Regions from separate parts of the Rhodoferax fermentans genome, predicted to be linked through region 3. Evidence: predicted binding sites of a transcription regulator. Region 3 holds the regulator's gene; each other region holds the start of a gene.
The links. Region 3 encodes HrcA, which represses chaperone genes, less so after heat shock. Its sites were predicted from a motif close to TTAGCACTCNNNNNNNNNGAGTGCTAA; they were not measured.

Region 1: a site for HrcA is predicted at 3,677-3,703, ahead of rpoH (RNA polymerase sigma factor RpoH). Genes of this name have one in related genera too.
Region 2: a site for HrcA is predicted at 2,716-2,742, ahead of RF819_RS06650 (co-chaperone GroES). Genes of this name have one in related genera too.

Annotation. Positions count from the first base shown of each region.
Region 1 is NZ_MTJN01000002.1:1,230,450-1,240,386, reverse strand. It holds gene RF819_RS06050 (class I SAM-dependent methyltransferase) at 1-722, shown strand, start outside; gene RF819_RS06045 (SCO family protein) at 893-1,504, shown strand; gene RF819_RS06040 (Bug family tripartite tricarboxylate transporter substrate binding protein) at 1,596-2,603, opposite strand; gene rpoH (RNA polymerase sigma factor RpoH) at 2,704-3,645, opposite strand; gene RF819_RS06030 (protein phosphatase CheZ) at 3,878-4,510, shown strand; gene RF819_RS06025 (hypothetical protein) at 4,559-5,050, shown strand; gene RF819_RS06020 (acyl-CoA thioesterase) at 5,040-5,480, opposite strand; gene RF819_RS06015 (VOC family protein) at 5,586-5,963, shown strand; gene RF819_RS06010 (helix-turn-helix transcriptional regulator) at 6,063-6,782, shown strand; gene RF819_RS06005 (Ldh family oxidoreductase) at 6,851-7,870, shown strand; gene RF819_RS06000 (hypothetical protein) at 7,971-8,978, shown strand; gene RF819_RS05995 (AAA family ATPase) at 9,008-9,937, shown strand, end outside.
Region 2 is NZ_MTJN01000002.1:1,360,218-1,370,154, forward strand. It holds gene kduD (2-dehydro-3-deoxy-D-gluconate 5-dehydrogenase KduD) at 1-724, shown strand, start outside; gene kdgR (DNA-binding transcriptional regulator KdgR) at 902-1,702, shown strand; gene RF819_RS21475 (DUF1653 domain-containing protein) at 1,865-2,617, opposite strand; gene RF819_RS06650 (co-chaperone GroES) at 2,844-3,134, shown strand; gene groL (chaperonin GroEL) at 3,220-4,866, shown strand; gene RF819_RS06660 (HAD family hydrolase) at 5,165-5,788, opposite strand; gene pgi (glucose-6-phosphate isomerase) at 5,901-7,469, opposite strand; gene tal (transaldolase) at 7,472-8,419, opposite strand; gene RF819_RS06675 (EamA family transporter) at 8,506-9,387, opposite strand; gene RF819_RS06680 (ABC transporter ATP-binding protein) at 9,389-9,937, opposite strand, start outside.
Region 3 is NZ_MTJN01000002.1:4,140,443-4,150,379, forward strand. It holds gene RF819_RS19250 (PP2C family protein-serine/threonine phosphatase) at 1-237, opposite strand, end outside; gene RF819_RS19255 (serine/threonine protein kinase) at 234-1,241, opposite strand; gene RF819_RS19260 (YicC/YloC family endoribonuclease) at 1,319-2,236, shown strand; gene gmk (guanylate kinase) at 2,243-2,863, shown strand; gene rpoZ (DNA-directed RNA polymerase subunit omega) at 2,890-3,093, shown strand; gene RF819_RS19275 (RelA/SpoT family protein) at 3,186-5,471, shown strand; tRNA gene RF819_RS19280 (tRNA-Arg) at 5,639-5,715, opposite strand; tRNA gene RF819_RS19285 (tRNA-Ile) at 6,023-6,099, opposite strand; gene hrcA (heat-inducible transcriptional repressor HrcA) at 6,123-7,127, opposite strand; gene RF819_RS19295 (NAD kinase) at 7,285-8,187, shown strand; gene recN (DNA repair protein RecN) at 8,184-9,836, shown strand; gene rapZ (RNase adapter RapZ) at 9,840-9,937, shown strand, end outside.

The DNA of each region.
Region 1 (9,937 bases), 2.9 Mb from region 3:
CGCTCAAAGGTGGTCTGCAGGCGCATAGCTTGATCAGTCAGCGCTACCCCAAAGCCACCTGCACGGTGCTGGAGGGCTCCAGCGCAGGTGTGCAGCAGGCGGGCAAGGCGCTGCTGCCCGCGCGTTGGAAGCCCCAAGCCTGGTTGCAACCCAAAACCCAGGTGGTCACGCAGGTGGAGCAGCCCGCGCAGATGCTGTGGTCCAACATGTGCTTGCACATGGCGGCTGACCCGCAGGGGCTGATGGCGCAGTGGCACGCCGCGCTGCAGGTCGATGGTTTCCTGATGTTTTCCTGCCTGGGGCCAGACACCCTCAAAGAGCTGCAAACCCTCTACAAAACGCTGGGCTGGCCCGCGCCCGCCCACGAGTTCACCGACATGCACGACTGGGGCGACATGCTGGTGGGCGCTGGCTTTGCCGAGCCGGTGATCGACATGGAACGCATCACGCTCACTTTTGAGACGCCCGAGCGCCTGTTGCAAGAGCTGCGCGGCCTGGGCCGCAATCTGCATGTGGCGCGGTTTGCGGGGTTGCGTGGGCGCGGCTGGCACCAGCAACTGCTCAAGGCGCTGGCGCAGCAGCCCTTGCAACTCAGCTTTGAGGTGATCTACGGCCACGCGTTTAAACCCAAGCCACGCTTGTCGGTGGCGGCGCACAGCGAAATCAGCCTGAGCGACATGCGGGCGGCGCTGGCGCGTGGCAGGCCTGCGTCGGGTGTTTAAGCCGGGTGAGGTTTTCCTCCCTCTCCTTGCGGGAGAGGGCAGGGGTGAGGGCAGGGCCTTGCAGATGGTACAAAAAACCAAACGCCGCCCTCACCCTAACCCTCTCCCTGGGGGAGAGGGGACACATCCGCAGCTGATCCGCTGACGCTCTGCTGGCTATGATGGAGCCCATGAACAAACGACATGCTCTGCAAAAAATAGCTGCTGGCGCTTTAGGACTCTGGGCTGCAGCCCATTTGATCGCATGTGGCCCCAGTGGCCCGGCGTTCACCGCGATCAATATCACCGGCGCCGACTACGCCAAGGACTTTGCCCTGACCGACCACAATGGCCAGCTGCGCAGCTTGAAAGACTTTCGCGGCAAGATCGTGATGGTGTTTTTTGGTTACACCCAGTGCCCGGACGTGTGCCCGACCTCGATGGTGGAGATGGTGCGTATCAAGCAGCTGCTGGGGCCGGATGGCGACAAGCTGCAGGGTCTGTTTGTCACCGTGGACCCCGAGCGTGACCAGCCCGAGATGCTCAAAGCCTACATGGAGAACTTTGACCCGACGTTTCTGGCGCTCTACACCACACCCGAAAAAACCGCTGCCTTGGCCAAGGACTACAAGGTGTATTACAAAAAGGTGCCCGGCCCCACACCCACCAGCTACACCATCGACCACACGGCGGGCAGCTACGTGTACGACACCCAGGGCAACTTGCGCCTGTTCACGCGTTACGGCACCCAGCCCGAGCTGACCGCCGCCGACATCCGCCTGCTGTTGCATCCGGCGGCTTGAGTGCTCTTGGATTGATAGCTACCAGCCCTTGATGGATAAGGGCCAGAGGGTTAAAAAGCTTGCAATCAGCGAAACTGCCGCTGGCCGCCACTTAGTCGTTGCTGACTCCCAGCGTCTTGATCACCCCACCAAACAGCGCCGTGTCGGCCTGGATGCGGTTGGCCAGCCCCTCGGGCGACGAACCCACCACCTGCCAGCCTTGCTGAAACAGTTTTTGCCGCACTTCGGGGCTGCGGCTGATCTCGCTGACCAGTTTGGACAGTTTGGCCACAACGGGCGCGGGCAGGCTCTTGGGCGCGGCCACCGCGTTCCAGATTTCCAGGTTGAAGTTGGGTACACCGGCCTCGCTCATGCTGGGGTAATCGGGTGCCAGGCTGCTGCGCCCGCTCGACGTCACACCAATCGCGCGCAACTTGCCGCCCTTGACCTGGGCGATGGCCTGGGCAGGTGGCAGCATCGAGAGCTGCAGCAGCCCGCCCACCATGCCACTGGCCACCTGCGCGTAACCCGGGAAGGGCACATGCACAACTTTCATGCCGGTGCGTGACTTGAGCAGCTCCATGCCGATGTGGCCGATGGTGCCCACACCGGGCGAGCCGTAACTCCAGCTGTCACCGGCGGCTTTGGCGGCCTTGAAGAACTCGGCCGCTGTGGCGCCCGGCGCGTTCAGGGGCGCGGTCAGCACCAGCGGCGAGACACCCACCAGCGACACCGGCTGCAGGTCTTTCAACGGGTCATAGGCCAGCGTGGGGTTGAGCAACTTGGCGGTGGTCATGTTGCCGTTGATCATCAGGCCAAGCGTGTGGTTGTCGGTGGCTTTGGCGACATAGTCGGCACCGATGTTGCCGCCCGCACCGACCTTGTTTTCCACAATCACCGGCTGGCCCAGCGCCTTGGACAGCGGCTCGGCCAGGGTGCGTGCGGTCAGGTCGGGTGAGGAGCCGCCCGGAAAACCAACAATGATGCGCACGGTTTTCGTTGGCCAGGCCGGGGTTGGTGCGGCATTTTGGCGAGACCCCAAGTCCAGCCCGCTGGCCCAGGTAGATAGAGCGCTGATAGCTATAAAAAGCAGAGTCTTGCGACGTTGGAAAGATGTCATCTGAAAGCCCCGTACAGACATGAAAAAACCCCACGTGCCAGCGTATTGGCGGCAGGTGGGGTGATTATCGGCGCGCCGTTACAGGCGCTGGCGGCTTGGTTCAGGCAAATTCAACCAGGGCCTTTTTCATCTTTTTCATGGCCGCCACTTCAATCTGGCGGATGCGCTCAGCGCTGACGCCGTAGACGGCGGCCAGGTCGTGCAGGGTCATGCCGCCCGAGTTGTCGTCGTTGACCTTGAGCCAGCGTTCTTCAACGATGTGGCGGCTGCGGTCGTCCAGCGTGGCCAGCGCTTGGGCGATGCCGTCGCTGGCCAACACGTCGCGGTGGTGCGCTTCGATCATCGCGGTGGGTTCGTGCGCGGCGTCGGTCAGGTAAGAGATCGGGCCAAAAGCGTCTTCACCGTCGTCGGACGGGCTCGGGTCGAGCAACACGTCTCCGCCGGACAGACGCGCTTCCATCTCGATCACTTCTTCACGCTTGACGTTGAGCTCGGTGGCCATCGCGTCGATCTGGCTGTCGTTGAGGGTGTCGCGGTGCGAGTCAAGGTCGGCCATCGCGTCTTCGCTGCGAAAGCGCTGTTTCATCGAACGCAGGTTGAAAAACAGCTTGCGCTGCGCCTTGGTGGTGGCCACCTTGACCATGCGCCAGTTTTTCAGGATGTATTCGTGGATTTCGGCCTTGATCCAGTGCAGCGCGTAACTCACCAAGCGCACGCCTTGGTCGGGGTCAAAACGTTTGACGGCCTTCATCAGTCCGACGTTGCCTTCCTGGATCAGGTCGCCATGCGGCAGGCCGTAGCCCAGGTATTGGCGCGCGGTGGACACCACCAGGCGCAGGTGCGAGAGCACCAGTTTTCCGGCGGCTTCCAGGTCGTTGTTGATGCGGTATTGGCGCGCAAAAGCCTGCTCTTCCTCGAGGGTGAGCATGGGCATGCGGTTGACCGCCGAAATATAGGCATCCAGATTGCCTAGCGCAGGCACCAGCGCCCAGGGGTTAGCCAGGGTCAGCGCGGTGCTTGGGTTGCCAGTGTGCGTTGTCATGCCAGTACTCCTATGGGTGAACGTGCAAATATTAGCACTCCCTTGGAGAGAGTGCTAATAATAAAGTTCAATTGCGCAAAACGGTTGGGGGTATGGGGGCAGGCTGCGGCTGGCGGCTTGGCCCGCCCGGTGTTGCGCCAAGGCAAGGATATTTGCAGCTGTGGCCGCCTGAACGTGCAGAGGCACGATGGCTTGAGGTCTAATACTGCCTTCAACAGCTGAATTCATTCCCATGCCTACGCCGTTAAGCAAAGAAGAGGCCTACGCCAGACTGGGTGCCATTACCAGGGAAATGCACGAGGCACTGACCTTATTGGGCAGTAACCATTTGCATGACATTGTGGAAGAGATCCCGCATGCCCGGGATCGGCTGGCGTATGTGGGTCAGATGACCGAGGCCGCTGCCGACAAGGTGCTCACGCTGGTTGAAACCGCCAAACCCGCCTGTGACGATCTGTCTGGCCGCGCCGTCGAGCTCAGTGCATCTCTGGCCCGCTTTGCCCGCTCAGAAGAGTTGACGCTGCAAAAGGCGCGTGGTCTGCTGGTGGTCTGCAGCAAGTTTGTCGAGAGAACCGGCGGCTTTTCCAAGGGGCAGGCCGAGGTGCTCAGTGACATCATGATGGCGCAGGATTTTCAGGATCTGTCGGGCCAGGTGATCAAAAAGGTCATCGACATCATCAACCGCACCGAGATGCAGCTGGTGCACCTGTTGGTCGACAGTGCGCCCCAGGCCGAGGCCACCCAGGATACGCCCCAAGTGGAGCCTGTCACGGTGGATACCCACAAGCTCGATGGCCCGCAAACCGCAGAAAACGCCCTCAAACAAACCGATGTGGATGACTTGTTGGCCTCACTGGGGTTCTGAGCCAGGCCCATCGGCACAATTTGCTCTTTGCGTTACCGAGGATTTGCCATGTTGCGTTTTTCCGCCCTCAGTCTGATCTGTGTGTCGCTTCTGAGCGCCTGCAGCGGCTACGCGCCGCCAGCCAATGTCAAGGATCTGACCCAGGCGCAGCTGGTGGCCCAGATGGGGCCGCCTGACAAGCAGCGAGAGATGGCCACCGGCACCCGGCTGGAGTTTCCCCGGGGCCCGATGGGGCACCACACCTGGTTTGTGGATCTCGGCCCCGATGGCCGGGTGATCAAGGCCGCGCAGGTGTTGACCGAAGAAAACTTCGCCCGCATCACCCCTGGCTTGTCACAGCAAGAGGTGCGTGACCTGCTGGGCCGTGCCAGCCACATCCAGGGGCTGGGGCGCTCGCGCGGTGAGGTCTGGAGCTACCGTTACGAAAACCACTTCTGCCAGTGGTTCCAGGTCGAGATCTCACAAGAGCTGCAGGTGCGCTCCACCGGTTATGGCGAGCCACCGGAATGTGCACGCGACCGCGACATCATCATTCCCTGAGCGACAGGCCCGCCAGCCGGTCACAAAAGGCGGTGGGCACTGGCGCTACTTGGCGGCGGCTGTAGTCAAAAAACACAATCCCGGTTTTGCCACGCGCCACCTCGCGCTGGCTGATTTGTTCCCGCATGCACCACACCAGGTCACAACCCTTGGCGCCCAGGTCGGTTGCCGTCATCTGCACCACCATGACCTCGCCATAAAACGCTTCGGAGCGGTACTGCACCGCCGCATCGGCCACCAGGATGCCGACACCTTCCACATCCAGCTCGGTGTAACCCAGGGCTTTGAAAAACCTCACCCGCGCCTCTGAGACCAGGGTGAGCAGCAGCGCGTTGTCCAGATGGCCACCGTAGTTCATGTGGCTCTGGTAGAGCGTGATCTCGGTGGCAAAAGCGAACTGTTCAGGAAGCTGGATGTGGATACGTGCCATGGCGCTGCCTCAAAGGTGGTTGAGTTGTTGATTTGACCACTGACACCACGTTGTCAGCAGCCCCCTCGCATCATCAGGGCTTCTTCAACTTCCAAAGAGTACGCCATGACAAACGCCATCAGCTGGTTCGAAATCCCCACGGTTCAACTGGATCAGGCCCAGGCTTTTTACGAGGCTGTCCTGGGTCGCCCAATGCGCCGCGAGGCCATGGGGCCGTCACAGGGCGCCGTTTTTGAATACGACAACGCAGGTGGTGGTGTTGGTGGGGCCTTGATGATGGGGCCCAGTGCGCCAGCGTTGGCCAATGGTGGCACCCTGGTGTATCTGGATGCTTCACCTGCGCTGGATGCCGCCTTGGCACGTGTGGTGGCAGCGGGTGGCCAGGTGGTGCTGTCGCGCCAGGCCTTGCCGCCTGGCATGGGCTATTTTGCGCACATCACGGATCTGGATGGCAACCGGGTGGGATTGCATGCCTTGGGCTGACAAGCGCACTGCGGCCTGATGTTGCTGCATTTTTAAGAGCTATCTGCCCATGTATCATGAGGATCAGAGCACAAAAAGTATCTCAAACGTTCAACCACCATGCGCCGTGCCGACCGCCTGTTCCAGATCGTTCAACTCATTCGTGGGCGGCGGCTCAGCACGGCGGCCTATCTGGCGCAACGGCTGGAGGTGTCGGCCCGCACCGTGTACCGCGATGTGGCCGACCTGCAGCACCAGGGTGTGCCCATTGAGGGTGAGGCCGGTGTGGGTTACCGGCTGGGGCAGGGCTTTGATCTGCCACCGCTGATGTTCACGCTGGACGAAGCGCGTGCCCTGGTGGCCTCGGTGCGCATGGCCCAGGTCTGGCAAGACCCGGCACTGGCGCAGGCCTCTCAAGTGGCTTTGGGGAAAATTCTGTCGGTGTTACCCGCAGCGGCCCGGGCGGCTGCGCAAAGCATGGCCGTTTATGCGCCACCTGTTGGGCTGGAGCCGTCAGTGCAGATCACCCTGCAAACACTGCGAGAAGCGACACAAACACGCCACAAGGTGCAGGTTGACTACCGCGACGCCACCGACCAGATCACACAGCGCATCTTGCGCCCGCTGGGCTGTTTTTACTGGGGCAAGGTCTGGACACTGGCGGCGTGGTGCGAGCACCGCCACGGGTTTCGCAGCTTTCGCCTGGACCGCATGAGCCATCTGCAGGTGATCGACGGCAAGGTCGGGCAGTTCCAGGACGAAGCGGGCAAAAGGCTGGCCGATTACCTGCGCGCCGCTGCACCCGCTGGTACACAAGACAAGCTGGATGGCACTGCCTGACGCTGACAGTATGGCGCACGGCGCACCATGTCTGAAAATGCCCGCTTTACCCCTCTGAGATACCCGACATGAACGCCGCCACCCGTATAAGCTTTCCCGTGCTCTGCCAGAAGATCACCAACGCCCTCACAGCTGCCGGTGTACCCAACGATCTGGCCGAGCTTGAGGCAAAGATTTTGGTTGAGTCCGACCTGCTGGGCGTGCCGTCGCACGGGGTGCGCATGTTGCCGGGCCTGCTGGCTGCTTTGAGGGATGGTCGGGTCAAGGCACAACCCAATATCCAATTCACGAGGCAATTTGCCGCCACCAGCATGCTTGATGCCGACAACGGCCCGGGTCGCAGTGCCGCCTGCCGCGCCATGGACGATGCGGTCAACCGCGCACGCCAGTTTGGCATCGGCGCCTGTCTGGCGGTGCACACCACCCACTGGGGCCGCGCCCATGCCTATGCCAGCCGCGCAGCGAGCCAGGGCTTTGTCGGCCTGTGCACCACCAACGCGATGCCGACCATGGCGGGTTGGGGTGCCACCAGCCGGGTGCTGGGCAATAACCCGCTGGCGGTGGCCATCCCGCGTGCCGACGCTGATGCGCCGCTGGTGCTGGACATGGCCATGAGTCAGGCTGCGGTGGGCAAGGTGGGCACCAGCCTGCGTGAGGGCCAGGCCATCCCCCCGGGCTGGGGCCTGGATGCGCAAGGGCAACCCAGCACCGACGCCAAGGCGATTCTGGCGGGTGCGGTGTTGCCCTTTGGTGGCCACAAAGGTGCCGGGCTGGCGCTGGTGATGGAGCTGCTGACCGCTGCCCTTGGCGGTGGCGCCTTTGGCAACGAAATTTCTGCCGGTGACCGCAGCGGCATCGACCCGGATGCCAGCAAACTCTTCGTCGCCCTCAACCCTGAGGCTTTTGGTGGCCTGGAGGTGCTGACCCGGCGCGTGACTGACTATTTGGGTCATCTGGGTGAGGTCGCTGCACCGTTCACCTGGCCAGGTGAACGTGGCTGGGCCAGCCGGGACACCAACCTGGTCCAGGGTGTGCCATTACATGCCGACATCGTGGCCCAGCTGGCCGAAGTGGGTGTGGTTATCTAGAGGCACGGGCATAATTTGCCGATGCTTTTTTCTGCTGTGTTGTGGATGAGTTGGCGACGGTTTGGCACCTCGGGTGCCGGAGTCTCCTGTTGAGCTGAGCATGGCCACTTCACCGCTGACCCACCACGAGATCCTCGGGCTGATCGAGCCGTTCACTCGAAGCGGTCGTCGGCTGGATCTGGCTGGCAGCGACCGTGTCCAGCGCTGCCTGGTGTTCAAGCCCGAGACCTGCCCCAACCCCTCGGCCTCCGCCCCGACGCTGACGGACCGGCTGGAGTTGGACTGCCCAAGTGAGACCCGCTTTGTGCTGCGCCGCATCGTGGTCCATCCTGCAGGTTTACAGGCCACCCTGCAGACCGAAGGGGCCGATGTGGATAGCCTGCTTGCTGGGCTGCAGGCGTTGGCCCCCGAGCCCCTGTTTCGCTCGGGCGACGGCTGGTGCATGGCCTGCAACCACCGACTGGTGTTGCCGACCAACACCCTGCAGCTCAGCAGTGCCGAAGTACAGGTACAGGGCCTGAGCCTGCGGCTCAAGATGCCCGCAGTGAAGGGTTACCCGGCCGAGCTGGAATTCACCGCCAACGCAGCCATTGACTTGCCCGACGACCTGCTGCAGGTGTTGGGCCGCCACTGGGCGCGGCTGACGCGCCACCCCAAAAACTGGCGCAGCAGCTTGCGTTTGCCTGGCTCCGATTCTGAGCGTAGCCGTCTGGCTGTGAACCAGCTGGAGTTGGCGGCCCGGCATGTGGCGCAGACCCTGGCCCAGCCGCCGTCTTTGTTCCACCAGCAACAGGCTGGCGCACGCTGGCGGGTGGCTGCCCGGCGGGCGGTGCCGTTGCTGATTCTGCTGGGGCTGGTGCTGGGTTCACTGGCCGTGCCTTACCTCGGTATTGCGCAGAACTCGGTCTACTGGATGCTGATCTTTAACGCGCCACCCCTGTTGCTGTTATGGGGCTTTTGCCTGCGCGAGATGCCCAGTTTTGAGTTGCCCCGCCCACCCCGGCGCCTGACGGCGGCCAGCTGGTGGGCCACACCGCCCGTTGACACGCTGGTCAACAGCCCACACCCAACCACGTCCGCGACCACCGCGCCCGGTGGTGCGCCCTGAGATTCCTCGAACAAGAACAAGGTCAGACCATGCTTGGCAACCCCATGAACATCCCACCGGTCTCCATCGCTGCGGCCAAGGCCGCGCTGATCGAGCAGTACGCGGACGCCACCCTGCGCCGCCGCGCCACCATGTTGTGGGGTACGCGGGGTGTGGGCAAGTCGTCCATCGTGCGTCAGGTGGCCGAGCACTTCAAGGTGCCGCTGGTGGACTTGCGCCTGACCACCATTGAGCCAGTCGACATCCGGGGGGCCATTTATGCCGACGACACCCTGGCCAAAACCGTGTGGTTTCCGCCCGAGTTTTTGCCCTCAACATCCGACCCTGCGGGCATTTTGTTTCTGGACGAACTCACTGCGGCCGATAAACGGCTGCAGGTGTCGGCCTACTCGCTGATCCTGGACCGGCGTGTCGGCAACTATGTGCTGCCCGATGGCTGGCAGGTGATTGCGGCGGGCAACGCCAGCTTTCACGACGCGGTCAGCAACGACATGGGCACCGCGCTGGCCGACCGCATGTTCCATTTCAATGTGCAGACGGTGATCGACGCTTTTTTGGCCCACGCCCTGTCAAAGGACTTCGCGCCCGAGGTGATGGCCTACCTACGGGTGCGGCCCGACAAGCTCGACGACACCCAGTCTCAATTGGCCAACGATTACCTGATTGGCGCCAGCCCACGCGGCTGGGAAGACATCTCGAACGTGCTCAAGTCAGGCCTGTCAGACGCGACCAAGCGGATCTTGGTGCAGGGTCGTATTGGTGCTGCCAATGCCGCCGAGTTTTTTGGGGTGCTGCGTGAAATCCAGGCTGCGGTGGATGTGGTGCGCCTGCTGGCGGCCAAACGCGGCGCCGAGACGGTGGCCCTGTTGCCCAAGACGCTGGATGGGCTCTACGGCACCATCTACGGCCTGCTGGCCGCCTGCCGCGAAGAAAGTACCGTGAGTCGGGCGCTGGAAATC
Region 2 (9,937 bases), 2.8 Mb from region 3:
CATCGTCACTGGCTGCAACACTGGCTTGGGCCAAGGCATGGCGCTGGCACTGGCGCAGGCTGGCGCCGACATCGTCGGCGTCAACGTCGCTGCTCCGGACGACACCCGCACGCTGATTGAAGCCACAGGCCGCCGTTTTCTCGATCTGCGTGCCAATTTGTCAGACGTCAGCAGCATTGACGGCCTGGTGAAACAAGCGCTGACTCTGACGGGCAGCATCGACATTCTGGTGAACAACGCCGGCATCATCCGCCGCGAAGATGCCATCAACTTCAGCGAGAAAGACTGGGACGATGTGGTTGACCTCAACCTCAAGTCGGTATTCTTCTTCTCACAAGCCGTGGCACGCCAGTACATCGCACAAGGCACAGGTGGCAAGATCATCAACGTGGCATCCATGCTGTCGTATCAAGGTGGCGTGCGGGTTCCGTCCTACACCGCCTCCAAGAGCGGCGTGATGGGCATCACCCGTGCCTTGGCCAACGAATGGGCCAAACATGGCATCAATGTGAACGCCATCGCCCCTGGCTACATGTCCACCGACAACACCAGTGCCCTGCGCGCCGATGAAGCCCGCAGCACAGCCATTCTGGATCGCATCCCGGCAGGTCGCTGGGGTGTGCCCGCTGACATGGCGGGCCCGGTGGTGTTTTTGTCATCGGCTGCTGCCGACTACATCAATGGCTACACCGTGGCTGTGGACGGTGGCTGGCTCGCACGTTAATGACGCAACCCGGGCCAAGCGCCTGCAAACGTCATCGTTGCAGTTCCATTAGCTGATCTTCAAACGGTGTGACCTCAAAAACTTGCACTTTGTTGGCTACCCAACCCTTTGGTTGGGTAGTTTCTTCGGCTGTAAGGAATACAATTTGAAACACACTTCCAGGGGAATCAAAACAAAATGGCTGATGAATCCTATGATGTAAAGCAACCTGAGTCGGTGGCGGCCGTGCTCAAGGTATTTGCTCTGCTGCAGGCCTTGTCTGAAAACAACGAGACCGGCATTTCTGACCTGTCTGTGCGCTTGGCCATGCCCAAGGCAACCGTCTACCGGTTTTTGCAAACCATGATGACGGTGGGTTATGTCAGACAGGAAAAGGACAGCGAACGTTATGGTTTGACCATGAAGATGTTCGAGCTGGGCACCAAAGCCCTGCAGTTCCCCGACCTGGTCGACCTGGCCAAACACCACATGCAGATGATGGCCGACATCACCGGCGAAACGGTGCACTTGGGCACCTTGATCGACAGCGAGATCATCTACATCCACAAAGTGGACTCGCGCCACAACCTGGGCATGTACTCCCGCGTGGGACGACGTGCGCCGCTGCATTGCACCGCCATTGGCAAGGTCTTGATGGCCTGGGAAGACCCTGAGCGCCGTGACCGCATCTTGAAAGGTGCAGATTTCAAGCGTTTCCGGGAAAAAACCATTGTGGATGCTGCTGCGTTTGTGACCGAACTGCAGCAGGTCAAGGCGCAGGGTTTCGGCGAAGACCGGGAAGAATTTGATGACCACATCCGCTGCCTGGGTGTGCCCATTTTTGACCGCCTGAGCCGGCCGATCGCGGGGTTCAGCATTTCATTCCCGACCTTCCGCTACGACGACTCCAAGAAGGACGAAATTGTGGCCATGCTGCAAGGCGCCGCCAAAGACATCTCGGCCCAACTCGGTTGCTCCAACTTCCCTCTGGACAAGTAAGCCTGCGGCAGGCGGGTTTCGCGCTAAACCATCGGCTGTGTAAGCCCGCCTGAACGCCAGCCCACTCAGTGAGCTGGCGTGACCCTCTTGGAGGGTTTGCGCCCCAGACGCAACCAGTTCACATCGCTGTCTGCACCCTCGCAATTTTGAGCAAGAAGCGCCCTACTCGGCCTCGGCGATTACCACAAATCTCGGGACGGTCCCGTTCTCTGTTGAAACCATCTCCTGCATGTCAGCCAGTGGACGCATCCAAACGGTATCCTGTTTGTCACCCTGAAGCGGCTTGTAGAGCACACCCAGTTCCAGCGTCGCCTCGATCAGACAGGTGCCAACCACCGTATAGAGCCCACCCTTGTAGTGCCGCAGCTGTACGCCAGGTTTGCATTGGTCTGGGTTCAGGGGAATCGGCGGCATGTGTTCACGCTCAGCAATCGCGGTAACCAGCGCAGACAGGCTTGCAGGCGCCGTTTCATGCTTGCGCCCGGTGTTGTCCTGTCCCAGCTGGGCAATCAGCTGCTCGGATTCGGCAAGACGCATGCGCAAGGCCTGATTCTCCAGCGTCAAGCGCTGCACCTCGGCAGCGAGGTCATCCGCAACCGCGGTGACGCGCTCCCGCACGCTGTCACGGCTCAGGATCAATCGGGAACCCAAAGCCTCCAGCCAGCTCAGGATCTCCACACGTGTGCTGTCTTTGTGCAGTGGATTTTGCAAGGTGGCTTTCTTGACATCGGCACGTCGGCACAGCTCGGACTGTGTGACCCGTCCGTGGTTGAACGGGTAAATACCTTGGTGCTGGTCAATGTCCCTCTCAATATCGGCCATGGCCTGGCGTAGTCGCCTGAGGGCAGCCTCGGTTCTGGCATTGCCCTTATCTGGTGCAGTTTGGAGCGTGGGCAGGGTATGGTTGCTGGACATGGCAAGAGTTTAAAGGAGCGACCTGGCACAGTTCAGCACACCATTGGCATCAGGAAATGTCAACAGAGCTCTTGAAAAGCTTTCAAACGCCCTTATCATTAGCACTCGATAGAGATGAGTGCTAACAGCACGGTGTGATGAACACACATCTCTTCAAGACAACAACAGCCTGCTGCCACAGCTGGCGTTTGCGTTTTAACCTTGTTTCAAACTTTAGGAGATCTTTATGAAACTTCGTCCCCTGCACGATCGCGTGATTGTCAAGCGCGTTGAGAACGAAACCCGCACCGCTTCTGGCATCGTGATCCCTGACAGTGCTGCTGAAAAGCCTGATCAAGGTGAAGTGCTGGCCGTTGGCCCTGGCAAGAAGAACGACAAGGGCGAACTCGGCGCGATGAGCGTGAAGGTTGGTGACCGCGTGTTGTTCGGCAAGTACAGCGGCCAGACCGTCAAGGTCGATGGCGACGAACTGTTGGTCATGAAAGAAGACGACCTGTTCGCAGTCGTCGAGAAGTAAGCACTCAATACCAAATAGATAGCTGGTCACGCTTGATTCATGCGGGCTAGCGACTCATTTCACTTAAATATTCTGGAGTCATAACATGGCAGCAAAAGACGTTATTTTTGGCGGCGAAGCCCGCGCACGCATGGTTGAAGGCGTGAACATTTTGGCCAACGCGGTCAAAGTGACCCTGGGCCCCAAGGGCCGCAATGTGGTGTTGGAGCGCTCGTTCGGCGCCCCCACCGTGACCAAGGACGGTGTGTCCGTGGCCAAGGAAATTGAACTCAAAGACAAGCTGCAAAACATGGGTGCGCAGATGGTCAAGGAAGTGGCTTCCAAGACGTCTGACAACGCTGGCGACGGCACCACCACCGCTACCGTGTTGGCCCAAGCCATTGTGCGCGAAGGCATGAAATACGTGGCCGCCGGCATGAACCCGATGGACCTGAAGCGCGGCATCGACAAGGCTGTGACCGCCCTGATCGAAGAGCTGAAGAAGGCTTCCAAGCCCACCACCACCTCCAAGGAAATCGCCCAAGTCGGCTCGATTTCTGCCAACTCTGACGCCTCCATTGGCGAAATCATCGCCAACGCGATGGACAAGGTTGGTAAAGAAGGCGTGATCACCGTGGAAGACGGCAAGAGCCTGCAAAACGAACTCGACGTCGTTGAAGGCATGCAGTTTGACCGTGGTTACCTGTCGCCCTACTTCATCAACAGCCAAGAAAAGCAATCCGCTTTGCTGGACAACCCGTTTGTGCTGTTGTACGACAAGAAGATCAGCAACATCCGTGACCTGTTGCCCACCCTGGAACAAGTCGCCAAGAGCGGCCGTCCGCTGTTGATCATTGCTGAAGATGTCGAAGGCGAAGCCCTGGCAACTCTGGTGGTGAACACCATCCGTGGCATTTTGAAGGTTGTGGCTGTCAAGGCGCCTGGTTTTGGCGACCGTCGCAAGGCCATGTTGGAAGACATCGCCATCCTGACCGGTGGCAAGGTCATCGCTGAAGAAGTGGGCCTGACACTCGAAAAAGTGACTCTGGCTGACCTCGGTTCTGCCAAGCGCATCGAAGTGGGCAAAGAAAACACCATCATCATCGACGGTGCTGGCCCCGCTGCTGACATCGAAGCCCGCGTCAAACAAGTGCGCGTGCAAATCGAAGAAGCGACTTCCGACTACGACCGTGAAAAACTGCAAGAACGCGTAGCCAAGCTGGCCGGCGGTGTTGCAGTGATCAAGGTTGGCGCTGCCACCGAAGTCGAAATGAAGGAAAAGAAAGCCCGCGTCGAAGACGCCCTGCACGCGACTCGCGCTGCTGTGGAAGAAGGCATTGTGGCTGGTGGTGGCGTGGCTTTGCTGCGCGCCAAGCAAGCTGCTGGCGAAATCAAGGGTGACAACGCTGACCAAGACGCCGGCATCAAGCTGGTGCTCAAGGCCATCGAAGCGCCTCTGCGCGAAATCGTGTTCAACGCCGGTGGCGAAGCCTCTGTGGTGGTGAACGCTGTGTTGGCTGGTAAAGGCAACTACGGCTTCAACGCTGCCAACGACACCTATGGCGACATGATCGAAATGGGTATCCTGGACCCAACCAAGGTGACCCGCACCGCCCTGCAAAACGCAGCGTCTGTGGCTTCCCTGATGTTGACCACCGAATGCATGGTGTCTGAGTCCCCGAAGGACGACGCACCTGCAGGCGGCATGCCTGACATGGGTGGTATGGGCGGCATGGGTGGCATGGGCATGTAAGAGCTCCTTGCCTGAGGCTCCAGGCCGTCGTTGCAAGGGTTTGCCGTACCGCAGGTACTGTCTTCACCCTTGCGTCTAGGCCTGAAGCCTCATGCTGCGTCGAGTGGCTCTTGTGGCGCTCGACTCACCAACTAAAAAACCCCGCAGAGCGCGAGCTTTGCGGGGTTTTTACTATGGTTTCAGAAGCTGCTTACCCTTGAACGATAAGGGCTGGAGGCCATTTTCCCTTAAAACTTCACGCCTGATTGGACGCCAGGTCGTCAGCGGGAACACCCGCCTCTCAGATCACCAGGAAGCGCTACAGCCCCAGCTGGGCCAGATCCGCCTGCAACTGCTGCGCTGAAGTGAAGTGGATACCGTGCCAACCCAGTGACTGGGCGGTCGTGACGTTGTGTTTGAGGTCGTCGATGAACACAGTTTGATCGGGAGCCAGGCTGTAGCGGCTTTGCAGCAGCTGGTAAATGGCTGGGTCCGGTTTGATCTGCAACACATCCCCTGAAAAAATGCCGCCGTCAAACCACTGCAAAAACGGGTGGTGTTGCTCCAGATAACGGGCATACAGCACCGGCATGTTCGACAGGAAATACAAACCGCTCACACCATCGCCTGCCAGACGGCGCTGGTGCAACTGCGTCAACACCGCCAGTGACTCCGACATCACCGTCAAGCGCTCCCCAATGCCCTGCACCAGGGCCGCCAAGTCCTGCTGCGGCAAGTCCAGCCGCTGGGCGGTGCGTGCCACCACCGCATCGGTCTCCAGCAGGCCACGGTCAAAGTCGTGCCAGTCGGCATGGCCAAACACCTGGTGCGCCAGCTGCGCGGCCTCGTCGGAGGTGCGCACACGCTGCGGAAAAGTCTGCATCAGCAAGGTGCCGGGTTGCCAGGTGAATAACACCGCACCAAAGTCAAAAACAATGTTCACAAACACATCCTTGTTAAGGCCACGGCAGGAAGCTGCCAGGCCTGCGCCGGGCGGGTCGGGCATCTGCCGTTGGCAGAGCGCGGTGTTGTGTCCAACAACACCGCCTGCGTGGTCAAGCCTGCAAACGGGCCAGCAGGCCCGCGGTGGAGCCGTCCAGACCCGCTGTGTCGCCACTGAGCAGACGCGCCTCGACGTCCTTGGCCAAGACCTTGCCGAGCTCCACACCCCACTGGTCAAAGCTGTTGATGCCCCACAGGCTGCCCGAGACAAACACGCGGTGTTCCTGCAAGGCAATCAGCGCACCCAGCGACGTCGGGGTCAGTTCATCGAGCAACAAGAAGGTGCTGGGCCGGTTGCCAGTGAAATGTTTGTGGCCACCCGCATCGGCCTTGCCGAGCATCAGCGCCTGCGCCTGGGCCAGCACATTGGCCAGCAGCAGGGTGTGGTGGCCGGGCAGGCTGTGCAGCGGCTTCTTGACCGCGACAAACTCCACCGGCACCACGTCGGTGCCCTGGTGCAGCATCTGGAAGTAGGCGTGTTGGCCATTGGTGCCGGGTTCACCCCACACCACGGGAGAGGTCGAAAAAGGCAAGGCTTCGCCGCTGGCGTCCACGCGTTTGCCGTTGCTTTCCATCTCCAGCTGTTGCAGGTAGGCCGGGTAACGTTTCAGGGCACAGTGGTAAGGCGCCACACTGCGGCTGGTGAAGCCGTGGAAGTTGCGGTACCAGACATCCAGCAGGCCCAGGCGCACCGGCAGGTTCTGCGCCAACGGAGCGGTGCGGAAATGCTCGTCCATGTCGTGAGCACCGGCCAAGAACGCGCGGAAACCGGGTGCACCAATGGCGATCGCGAGCGGCAGACCAATGGCTGACCAGACTGAATAACGCCCGCCCACCCAGTCCCAGAAACCAAAGGTGGTGCTGATGCCAAAGTTATTGGCGGCCGCCACATTGGTGGTGAGTGCCGCAAAATGCCGCGCGATGTGGGTGCCACCCTGCGCCTCGAACCAAGCCTTGGCGCTGTGCGCATTGGTCATGGTCTCGATGGTGGTGAAGGTTTTGCTGGCGATCAGGAACAAGGTGCTCTCGACCTTGACCTTCTTTAATACCGCCGCCAGCTCATGCCCGTCCACATTCGAGACAAAGTGAAAACGTTTGCCCGGCGTGACAAATTCGTCGAGCGCCAGCACCGCCATCTGCGGCCCCAGGTCGGAGCCACCAATGCCGATGTTCACCACGTCGGTGATGTCGGCGTCGGCCCGCACAGCCTCGGCATAAGCCAGCATGGCGTCCAGCGTGCTGTGCACTTGCGCCAGCTCAGTCGCTACATTTTTGATATCTGCTCGCCCTTGATCCGTCAGGGCCAGAGGCGGATTTCTCAATAACCAGTGCATCACAGCACGCTGCTCGGTGCTGTTGATCTTGGCCCCGGCAAACATCGCATCGCGGTGCGACTCCAGACCGCTTTCACGCGCCAGATCGAGCAACAAGGCCTGGGTGGCCTCGTCGATCAGGTTTTTGGACAGGTCGGCAAACACGTGCGGCGCACTTTGGCTGAAGCTGGCAAAGCGCAGGGGGTCCGCCGCAAACTCGGGGCGCAGGTCAAAACTGCGCCCGCTGGTTTCAAAGCGGGCCTGCAGCGCCGCCCAACTGGGGGTGCGGTCGCAACGTGTGGTGTTCATGCTTAATGTCCGAGCAAGAGTTGATCCAGTTTGACGGCGTCGGCACAGAAGGCACGGATGCCCTCAGACAGTTTTTCGGTGGCCATCGCGTCCTGGTTCAGCGCAAAGCGGAAGGACGCTTCGTCAAAATTCACCGGATCCATGTCCAGCGACTGTGCGGCCTGGGCGTCCAGTGCCTTGACCAGCGGCTCGTCGGTGGCAGCCAGCGTGGCCAGCAGGTCGGGGCTGATCGTCAGCAGGTCACAACCGGCCAAGGCGGTGATCTGGCCGACGTTGCGGAAACTCGCACCCATCACCTCGGTTTTGATGCCGAACTTTTTGTAGTAGTTGAAGATCTGCGCCACCGACTTGACGCCGGGGTCGTTGGCGCCGGTGTTGTCGGCTTCGACCCAGGCTGCGCCAGCCGACTTCTTGTACCAGTCGTAAATACGGCCAACAAACGGCGAAATCAATTGCACCTTGGCTTGACCGCAGGCCACGGCCTGGCAGAACGCAAACAACAAGGTCAGGTTGGTGTGGATGCCACGGCGCTCCAGCTCGGCAGCGGCCTGGATGCCTTCCCAGGTGGAAGCGACCTTGATCAGCACGCGGTCGATGTGGATGCCTTCGGCCTGGTACAGCGCAATGATGCGCTCGGCACGGGTGATGGTGGCATTGGTGTCAAAGCTCAAACGGGCATCCACTTCGGTCGAGACACGGCCCGGCACGATGGACAAAATCTCGCAACCAAAACGCACCAGCAGGCGGTCGGTGATTTCATCGAGCGCACGGCCTTGGAAGCGGGTGGCGGTGTCGGTCAGCAGCGACCGGTACTCGGCCTTTTGCACGGCCTTGAGGATCAAGGACGGGTTGGTGGTGGCATCTGTTGGCTGGTAGGCCTCGATCTGCTTGAAGTCGCCGGTGTCGGCAACCACGGTGGTGAATTGTTTGAGGGCGTTGAGTTGGTTCATGAACGGATTATTACGGCATTTGGCCCCACTTCATCGCCCACTTACCACAGTTTCTACGACACAAACCATAACAAAACTTGTATAGCTCAGCCCAAAGCCAGGGCCATCACCCCCAGCGCAATCGCCAGCGCCCCCACAATCCGCAAGCCCCGATCCCCCTCCCCGAGCAGGTGCCCACCAATCAAGGCCGCAAACAACATGCTGACCTCACGCGCCGGTGCCACATGGCTGACCGGTGCCAGACGCACTGCAAACAACACACAGACATAAGCCATCGGGCTGAACACCGCCACCACCAGCGCGTAGCGCCACTGCTGCTGCCACAGGCGCCAGGCCTCGGCCCGGTTGCGCAGCACCGGCACCACCGCATACGGCAGGCGCAGGATGTTGCACCAGTAGTCAAACAGGATAGGGGACAGCGCAATCACCTTGACCGCATAGGCATCGAGCACCGTGTAGGCGGCAATCAGGGCACCGGTCAGCAGCCCCCAGAACACCCCGGCCAACACCCGCTCACGCCGCGCCGGGTCGTGTGCCGCCTTGAACAGCCCCGGCCCACCGGCAATCAAGAACACGCCCACCACCACACCCAAAATGCCGAAGACGCCCAAGGTGCTTAAGCGTTCACCAAACACCACCACCGCGACAAACGAGGACAACAGCGGCCCGCTGCCGCGAGCCAGCGGGTAGACCACGGTCAAATCACTTTTGCGGTAGCCGGTGAGCAGGCAGACAAAGTACACCCAGTGCACAAAACCGCTGGCCGCGATGAACAACCACTCGGTCAGCCCCCACAGCGGCATCACCTCCCAGCCGAGCCAGAGCGCCAGCGGCGACCAGACCACCGCCATGATGAAACAGCTGAAAAAAGTGAACCGAGCATCCCCCTGCGCCTTCTTGGCAACGATGTTCCACCCGGCGTGGATCAGTGCGCCGACCAGGATCAGCGCAAACGCGAGTCCGGACAACTTAAGCGGCCTGCACCACCGACACGCCGTGGTCGGCGAGTGTCAGGCCCACCTCGGCGCCCAGCGCCAGCACATCGGTCAAATCGGGCGAGACCACAAAAATCGGCCCGAGCGTGGTGTCAAAGGTGTATTCAAAAAAACTGCCCAGGTAGGCCCGCTTGCGCAAGGTGGCTGGCAGGCCACTGCCATCGTGGTGGATGTGCCAGGCCTCGGGCCGCACCGCCACCTTGACCTGGCCCGCAGGCACGGCCTGGCGCGAATGGATCTGCAGCGGCCCGAGCTGGACCCAGCCCGCCGCATCGGCCACCCCGGGAAACAGCATCGCCTCACCCATGAAACCGGCGACAAACTCGCTGCCCGGGCGCTCGTACATGTCCTGCGGCGTGCCGCGCTGGGCAATCAGGCCGTTGTCCATCACGATGATCTGGTCACTCACGGCCAGCGCCTCACTCTGGTCGTGGGTGACATAGGCCACGGTCAGGTGCAAGCGCTGCTGCAAGCTGCGAATTTCCTCGCGCATCTCGCGGCGCAGGCGCGCATCCAGATTGCT
Region 3 (9,937 bases):
GCGCACCGCGTTGTCCAGAAAGCGGGGCACGTCCGCGAGTTCGGGTTTGGCTTCTTTCTGGAACAGGGCGGCAATGGCCTGAATCGCCAGCTGCGCCGCCACCTCCCCCTCAGGATGCCCACCCATACCGTCGGCCAGCATAAAAATGGCAGCGCTGCTGGTGTAGCAGTACCCCATGCGGTCTTCGTTCTTGTCACGCCCACCTTTGCGGCTGACCTGGAAGACAGAGAACTTCATCTGGATTTTTTGCTCGGCTCGGTGGCCTTGAGCACGGTCTTTTTGGTGCCGGTGACCATGTTGTCAAACTGCAGGCGCACCTTCTCACCCACACTCAGGCGGGTGTAGCGCCGCTCACCCGGGCTGTTGAGCTCTTTCTGCAGCGCAAACACCGACTGCGGCCTGGCCAGCGGGTCCAGCGCCATACACCATTGCACCACCTCGATCAGGTTGTCGGAATACACCCCCTGCAGGCGTTTCCAGGCGGCAGCCATCGGGTCGTTGTTGACACGCTGCGGCGCCTCGTTGGGCGGGTAACCTTGCATACAGGCGAACATGCAAGCGCCAATGGCGTAGATGTCGGTCCACGGGCCCATGGTGCTGTCGCGTCGGTACATCTCGGGCGCGGCAAAACCGGGGGTGTACATCGGGCGGATGAAGTTGCCCTCTTTGCTCAAGACCTCACGCGCCGCGCCAAAGTCGATCAACACCGCCTTGTTGTCGTCGGTGATGAAGATGTTGGCCGGTTTGATGTCCAGATGCAGCATCTTGTGCTGGTGCACGATGCGCAGGCCGCGCAGGATCTCCTCGAACAGCGAGCGGATGGTCGACTCACGGAACACCTTGGGCTGCTTGAGGTCACGCGCGATCAGGATGAAGTCCTGCAGGCTGGCGCCTTCCAGGTAGTTCATCACCATGTAAACGGTGTCGTTTTCCCGGAAGAAATTCATCACACTCACCACCGAGGGGTGAGATATCTGGGCCAGCGAGCGGCCTTCCTCGAAGAAACTCTTGAGCCCCAGGCGGTACAGCGACAATTTTTCAGGCGCCACCTGCGGCGCCAGGTCACCCGGGTCACGTGTGGTCAGCGAGGCTGGTAAGTACTCCTTGATGGCGACCTGCTGGCCGTCGTTGTCGGTGGCCAGGTAGACCACCCCAAAACCACCCGCCGCCACCTTGCGAACGACCTGATAACCACCAATGAAGGTTCCGGGAGGCAGTGGGGAGGGTTTGACCTTGGACATCATTTTTTAATCAGGAAACCGCAAGCGGGGCAAGAACCGGGTTATTCTCAAAAGTACATTTTTTGAAGAGAACCGCAATGTCAGTTTACAGCATGACCGGTTACGCCAGCGCCCAGCATAACCCGGCCAAAGAGGGCGCTGAGGGCGATAACAAACACAGCGCCAACAGCCGATTGGGCATCGAAATCCGGGCGGTCAACAGCCGCTTTCTGGACCTGTCTTTCCGCCTGCCCGAGGAGCTGCGCGCCTGCGAACCCGCCCTGCGCGAGAAGCTCAACGCCAAACTCAAACGCGGCAAGGTGGAGCTGCGGGCGTCCATCGAGAGCACCAGCAGCAGTGTGGTCACCGAGCCGTCGACCCGTCTGTTGCAACGCCTCAACGCCATTCAAGACCATGTCAAAGCCTGGCTGCCGTCGGCGCAGCCACTCAGCGTGGCCGAAGTCATCCGCCTGGCGGGGGACGAATCCCAGCCCGGCAAGGACTGGCAGGCCGAAACACTGCAACTGGCCGACGAGGTGCTCGACGCACTCATGGCCGCGCGCAAACGTGAAGGCACCCGACTGGCCGCCATGTTGTTTGACCGCATCAAGCAGTTGCGGGCGCTGGCGGCCCAGGCCGAGCCGCTGATCCCGCTGCTGGTGACACAACAACGCCAACGTTTTCTGGACCGCTGGGCGCAGGCGATGGAGCTCACCGACGGCCAGGCCAAGTCCGAGATGGCCCAAGACCGGGCGCTGACCGAAGCCACCGCGTTTGCCATCCGCATTGATGTGGCCGAAGAGCTGACTCGGCTGGCCTCTCACCTGGACGAGCTGGAGCGCCTGGTCAAAAAAGGTGGCGACATCGGCAAACGGCTGGACTTCCTGATTCAGGAGCTGCATCGCGAGGCCAATACCCTGGGCTCCAAGTCTGCCGCGCTGGAACTGACCCACATTTCGGTGGACATGAAAGTGCTGATCGAGCAAATGCGCGAGCAGGTGCAAAACATAGAATAAGCGCCTATGGATTACCCCGGAAACCTCTTTGTTGTCGCCGCCCCCAGCGGAGCTGGCAAATCCAGCTTGGTCAAGGCCTTGCTGGAACTCGATTCCCTTGTACAACCTTCGGTGTCACACACCACCCGCGCACCCCGCGGGCAGGAAAAACATGGGCGCGAGTATTTTTTTGTGCCTGACACCGAGTTTGATGCCATGGTGCAGACAGACGCCTTCGTCGAATGGGCGCATGTGCACAACCACCGCTACGGCACCTCGAAAAAGGCGATCGAAGAACGCATGAGCCAGGGCGCTGATGTGATTCTGGAGATTGACTTTCAAGGTGCGTTGCAGATCAAACAAGTGTTTGCCAATGCCGTGACCATCTTCATCCTGCCGCCCAGCTGGGATGAGTTGCGCTCGCGGCTGGAGCGACGTGGTGAAGACACGGCAGCAGTGATTGAAGTCCGGCTGCAGAACGCGGCTTTAGAGATGGCACAGGTCAACCAGTTTGACTTCGTTATAATCAATGAGTTGTTCGACCGGGCTGTGTTTGATCTCAAATCCATCGTCCACGCCCAACGACTCAAGTACCTGGCACAGCGCCGTGCCAGGGCTGAAACATTCAAAGCACTGCATATTTCTTAGTGCGCCCACCTGGTTCTGGAGAAGTCATGGCCCGTATCACTGTTGAAGACTGCCTGGTGCAGATTCCCAATCGCTTTCAGCTGGTATTGGCTGCGTCCTACCGTGCCCGCATGCTGAGCCAAGGCCACAGCCCCAAGGTTGAGAGCAAGAACAAACCGGGCGTGACCGCCCTGCGCGAAATTGCAGCAGGCAAGATTGGCATCGAGATGTTGAAAAAAGTGCCGCTCTGAGTTCACAGGCACGCTGACATAAAAAGCACCGCTCTGCGGTGCTTTTTTGTTTCATTTGTGTCATAGGCTTACACGCAGGCTATATTTCAGGGATGCGCACCCCCGTCCAACCCGTTTCCGTTGTCAGCCACATCCCACCCAAACCCGCGCCCAAGGCGCTCAGTTCGGCGGGCATGAATGCAGCTGCAGCGAGCTTGGCAAGCCTCACCAACAAGCTGGACTATTTGAGTCCGGCCGATCTGGCCAGCGTGCGGCAAGCCTACCGGTTTGCCGACGAAGCCCATCTGGGCCAATTGCGCAACAGCGGAGAGCCCTACATCACCCACCCCATCGCTGTGGCGGCCCAATGTGCCGAATGGAAACTTGACGCCCAGGCCTTGATGGCGGCCCTGTTGCATGACGCCATGGAAGACTGTGGCATTGCCAAATCGGAACTGATTGAGCGCTTTGGTACCTCGGTGGCAGAGCTGGTCGATGGCTTGACCAAGCTGGAAAAACTGCACTTCAACACACGTGAGGAGAACCAGGCCGAGTCGTTTCGCAAAATGCTGCTGGCCATGGCACGTGATGTACGTGTCATCCTGATCAAGCTGGCAGACCGCACCCACAACATGCGCACGCTGTCGGACGCGCCACGCGAAAAATGGGGGCGCATCGCTTCGGAAACGCTGGACATTTACGCCCCCATCGCCTACCGCTTGGGGCTGAACCAGACCTACCGCGAGTTGCAGGATCTGTCCTTCAAGTACCTCAACCCCTGGCGACACAGCGTTCTGACCAAAGCGGTAGCCAAAGCACGAAGCCGACGACGCGACCTGATTCAAAAGGTGCATGCGGACCTGGACAACACCTTTGCGCAACACGACATGCCGGTCAGGATCGCCGGGCGCGAAAAAACCATCTTCTCCATCTACAAAAAGATGGAGGAAAAAAATCTCAGCTTTGCCCAGGTCACCGATATCTACGGATTTCGCATCATCGTCCCGAACCTGGTTGACTGCTACACCGCTTTGGGTATGCTGCACCAGCTCTACAAGCCGGTTCCCGGCAAGTTCAAAGACCACATTGCTATCAGCAAAATCAACGGTTACCAGTCGCTGCACACCACGCTGGTCGGCCCTTCGGGGATCAACGTCGAGTTTCAACTGCGCACCGAGGCGATGCATCTGGTGGCTGAAACTGGTGTAGCGGCGCACTGGTTGTACAAGGAAGCGTCCAACGATGATGTCGGCCAGAACGACCGCATGGGTTCCAAATGGCTGCAGTCACTGCTGGACATCCAGGACGAAAACCGGGATGCCACAGAGTTCTGGGAACATGTCAAGGTAGACCTTTTTCCCGATGCGGTTTACGTGTTCACGCCCAAGAGCCAGATCATGGCCATGCCTCGCGGAGCCACCGTGATCGATTTTGCCTATGCCATCCACAGCAACGTGGGCGACCACACGCTGTCGGCCAAAATCAACAACGAACCCGTGACCTTGCGGACCGAGGTCAAAAATGGTGATGTGATCGAGGTCATCACCTCACCTGACGCTACACCCAACCCGGCCTGGCTGGGATTTGTCAGGACAGCGCGCGCACGTTCCAAGATACGCCAACACCTCAAGACCTTGGCCCAGACAGAGTCGGAGAGCCTTGGCGAAAAAATGCTGATCCAGGCCTTGCGGGCGGAAGGCATCGAGAACTTACCCGACCACTCTGGCGCCAAGGCCGCTGTGTGGGACAAGTTGTTGCGTTTCAGTGGCAACAGGACCCCATCCGAACTGATGACAGACATTGGCCTGGGCAAACGCATCGCCAGCATCGTCGCCAAACGTTTGGCCATGTTGCTTGCTGACAGCGGGGAAAAGCCCGATGCCCTGCTGCTGACCCGGGAACGTTTTGTGGCTGGCGAGAACATCTCCCAGGGCAGTGTGTCCATTGATGGCAGCGAAAGCACCTCGGTACGTTTTGCCCATTGTTGCCGCCCGATTCCTGGCGACAGCATTGTGGGTTACCTGGGCCGTGGTGAGGGGTTAACGATCCACACGGGCGACTGTCAGGTCGCCAAAAAACTGCACCACAAAGACAGCGAACGTTTTATCAGTGTGGAATGGTCCGATGAACCCATGCGGACCTTCGAGACAGGTATTGTTGTCACCGTCACCAATGGCAAGGGTGTGTTGGCCCGTGTCGCCAGCGCGCTGGCATCTGGCGAAGCAGACATCACCCAGGTTGACATGACCAATGAATCTGCGCATGGGGTGATGGAGTTGCGGTTTGTCATTGCGGTGCGTGATTTGAGCCAGCTTGAAACCGTGTTCAAACACCTGCGCCGCACCGCTGCGGTTCTGAAAGTGCAGCGCTCCAAAAACACCTCCCCCATCGCCGCATAGCCAGATTCACTTGGCGCGCGAGTAAAAAATCGCCAGACCCCAATGCGCGGGTGATCTGCGACATCGCGTATTCGGGTGTCACATCACCCGGCATGCAGCGCCAGGTCAAATATTTGAATTCAAAAACGAAAAAGCCCTAGAACATCTCTGTTCTAGGGCTTGTCGTTTGGTGCGGCTGGCAGGAATTGAACCCACGACCCCTTGGTTCGTAGCCAAGTACTCTATCCAACTGAGCTACAGCCGCTAAGCTATCAATTATAGCCTAAAAATTGGCATGCCGCCACAGACTTGAACTTTGGGCCAAAGAATTCTGCGTTTGACTGATTATTCTTGGTACCTCAAATGCTTTCGCTCTATGCACTTCTACAAACAAATCGAGATCGCTTTTAGCCAGGAATAAAGCAACGTGGTTAAGCCAGATGACCCTGTGTGTCATCTCCTGCGCAATGGCTGGCAACCAAACTATCAAAAATTTGACACAGGGCCTCATTTGTAGGCACCAACGACAAAGGCCTGCTGACGCAGGCCTTTGATTGTGTTCATAATTTAATTGGTAGGGCGTCACAGACTTGAACTGTGGACCAAAGGATTATGAGTCCTCTGCTCTAACCAACTGAGCTAACGCCCCAACCGAACCGGCAATTGTAGGGGCTACTTGTGGTGGCTCAGCGCGTTGCTGACCAGTTTGGAGGTGATGTCCACAATCTGGATCATGCGGTCATAGGGCATGCGTGTGGGCCCAACCACACCGAGGGTACCGACCACCTGGCCATCGACCTCGTAAGGGGCACTGACAATGGACAGGTCCTCAAACGGAATCACCTGGCTTTCGCCACCGATAAAAATGCGCACACCTTCGGCGCGTCCGGTCACATCCAGCAAACGCATCAACTGGGCTTTTTGCTCAAACAGGTCGAACGCACGGCGCAAATGGCCCATGTCATTGGCAAAGTCACTCACCGACAACAGATTGCGCTCACCGGCAATGATCACCTCGTCGGCGGTTTCAGACAGCACCTCGGAGTTGGCAGCCACGGCAGCGTGCATCAGGCTGGCAATCTCTGCACGCAAGGACTCCACCTCGTTTTTCAGCCGCTCGCGCACCTGCTCGATGTCCAGACCGATGTAATTGGCATTCAGGAAGTTGGCCGCCTCGACCAGCTGCTGCTGCTCGTAGTCGACCTCGGTGAAGATCACGCGGTTTTGCACATCCCCTTCCGGCGAGACGATGATCACCAGCAAGCGCCGCTCGGACAACCGCAAGAACTCAATGTGCCGAAAAACCGTGGTGCGCCGCGGCGCCACCACCACACCCACAAACTGGGACAGACTGGAGAGCAGATTGGCCGCGTTGGAAATCACCTTCTGCGGCTGGTCGTGGGCCAGACTGTGTTCACCAAACGGGTTGCGCTGGACCGTCAACATGGTGTCCACAAACAAGCGGTAGCCGCGTGCGGTGGGAATGCGCCCGGCCGAGGTGTGTGGGCTGACGATCAGACCCAGATCCTCCAGGTCTGACATCACGTTGCGGATGGTGGCGGGTGAAAGCTCCAGCCCGGATGCCTTGGACAAAGTGCGCGACCCCACCGGCTGGCCATCAGCGATGTAACGCTCAACCAGCGCTTTGAGTAATAACTTGGCACGGTCATCCAGCATGCTGTCATTTTACGGACATCTTGTCAGAGCCAAAGACCAGGAAAGAACACCCTTGGTACCGCTTCAAACAGGGATGCTGTATGCCAGTGTTGTCCGTGAAGCTGGTTTTTTCAAAGGCGTCACCGGCCTGCCATGGCTTTGGTGTTGTAATTTGCAGATGGATTCCAAATTCAAGCTTGTTGCACTGATCGGCAAATACCAGACCAGCGCCGGTGTTGCCGCCGTTGCCAGCGCGCGCGCGGCACTGGACGCGGTGGCGCATTTTCTGCACGACCAGGGCTGTGATGTGGTGCTGGAGCGTGACACGGCGCTCAACATGGGGATGGTGACCCACCCGACGCTGACCGTGCCACAGATCGGCGAACAATGTGACCTGGGCCTGGTGGTGGGGGGTGACGGTACCATGCTGGGCATTGGCAGACAACTGGCCGCATATGGTGTGCCGCTGATTGGCATCAACCAGGGCCGTCTGGGCTTCATCACCGACATTCCCTATGGCAACTTTGCCGCCTGCCTGAGCCTCATGCTGCGTGGTGAATATGTGGAAGACCACCGCAGCCTGATGACTGGCCGGGTGATGCGCGATGGGCACTGCGTCTACAACGCCACCGCGCTCAACGATGTGGTGGTGAACCGTGGTGCCACCTCGGGCATGGTGGAGTTGCGGGTGGAGGTGGATGGCCACTTTGTCGCGAACCAGCGTGCTGATGGACTGATCATCGCGACACCCACCGGATCAACTGCTTATGCATTGTCATCGGGCGGGCCTTTGTTACACCCCTCCATTCCCGGCTGGGTGATGGTACCGATTGCCCCACATACATTGTCAAATCGGCCGATAGTCCTTGCCAACACATCGCATATAGCTATTGAAGTAGTAGCTGGCCGGGATGCCAGCGCGAGTTTTGACCAGCAATCCCTGGCGTCCCTGATGCATGGTGACCGGATTGAAGTCACCCGGTCCAACCACCATGTGCGGTTTTTGCATCCCAAGGGCTGGTCCTACTTTGATACCCTGCGGGAAAAACTGCATTGGAACGAAGGAGTAACCTCAACGTGAGTCTCAAACGCATCGTCCTGCGCGACTTTGTCATCGTCAGCGAACTTGACCTGGAACTGGCCAACGGCTTCACCGTGTTGACCGGTGAGACCGGCGCTGGCAAATCCATCCTGGTGGACGCCTTGCAGCTGGTGACCGGCGGGCGTGCCGATGTCAGTGTGATCCGTGAAGGTGCGACACGCACCGACGTCAGCGCCGAGTTCGAGGCCACAACCAGCGTGGCCAGCTGGCTGGACGAGGCCGGGTTCGAGCACGACAGCAGCCTGCTGCTGCGTCGCACCGTTGACGCCCAGGGCAAAAGCCGCGCCTGGATCAACGGCAGCCCCGCCACCGCCACCCAGTTGCGCGCCTTGGGGGAACTGCTACTCGACATCCATGGGCAACACGCCTGGCAAAGCCTGACACGCCCGGAGTCCGTGCGTGGCCTGCTCGACGCCTACGCGAAGGTGTCGACCGATGGCGTGGCAGCACAGTGGCAGCTGTGGCGCACCGCCCAGGACCAGCTGGCACAGGCCCGCACCTCGCAGGACTCTTTGCTCAACGAACGTGAGCGCCTGAACTGGCAGATTGGTGAGCTGGAAAAACTCGCACCGGCAGTGGACGAATGGCCCGCCTTGAACGCCGAGCACAGCCGCCTCTCCAACGCCCAGGCCCTGTTGGACGCTGCGCAATCGGCCTTGCAGGCACTCGATGAGGCCGACAGCAATGCCTGTAGCCTGAGCGGCAGTGCCTGCGAAGCACTTCAAAAACAAGAGCATATTGAGCCCGTATTTAAAGGGCTGAGCGAGGTTTTGACATCCAGCCTGGCTCAGTTGGAGGATGTGGTGCACTCACTGCGTGTCTACCTTCGCAAAACCGAGCTGGACCCGGATCGGCTCAGCGCGCTGGATGAACGCTTGGGCCTGTGGATGGCACTGGCGCGCCGTTACAAACGCAGCCCCGAGGAGCTGGTGGACCTGTTGTCTGGCTGGAAAGCTCAGCTGCGTGCGCTGGACGCTGCGGCCGACCTGCAGGCGCTGGAGAGTGCGGTGGCCTCTGCCTGGCAAAGTTATCAGGTAGAGGCTGGTAAGCTGACCCGAGCCCGGCAAAAGTCAGCCCCCAAGCTGGCCCAGACCATCACCCTGGCGATGCAGGGGCTGGGCATGCAAGGCGGCCAGTTCGAGGTGGCCATCCAGCCTGCAGGCCAGCCTTTGATGACGGGGTTGGAGGACATCCAGTTTCTGGTGGCAGGCCATGCGGGCAGCACCCCGCGCCCGGTCAACAAAGTGGCTTCAGGAGGTGAGTTGTCACGCCTGGCGCTGGCGATTGCGGTCACCACCAGCCAGCTGGGTACCGCCCAAACCCTGATTTTTGACGAGGTCGACGCCGGTGTCGGTGGTGCAGTGGCCGAAACCGTGGGGCGGCTGATGCGCCAGCTCGGCGTTGACCGGCAGGTGCTGGCCGTGACCCATCTGCCGCAGGTGGCCGCCTGTGCCGACCAGCACCTGGTGGTCAGCAAACAACTGGCGGGCAGCGCCACCGTGAGTTCGGTCACCCCGGTCAAAGGTGAAGATCGCGTCACCGAACTGGCCCGCATGCTGGGTGGTGAACGCATTCTGGCCAGCACCCTGACCCATGCACGTGACATGCTGCAAGTGCAGGGAGCCTGACACATGAATACCAGCCCCAATGTGCAGATTGTGCTGATCACCGGCATGTCCGGCTCGGGCAAATCGGTGGCCTTGCACGCGCTGGAAGACCTGGGTTTTTA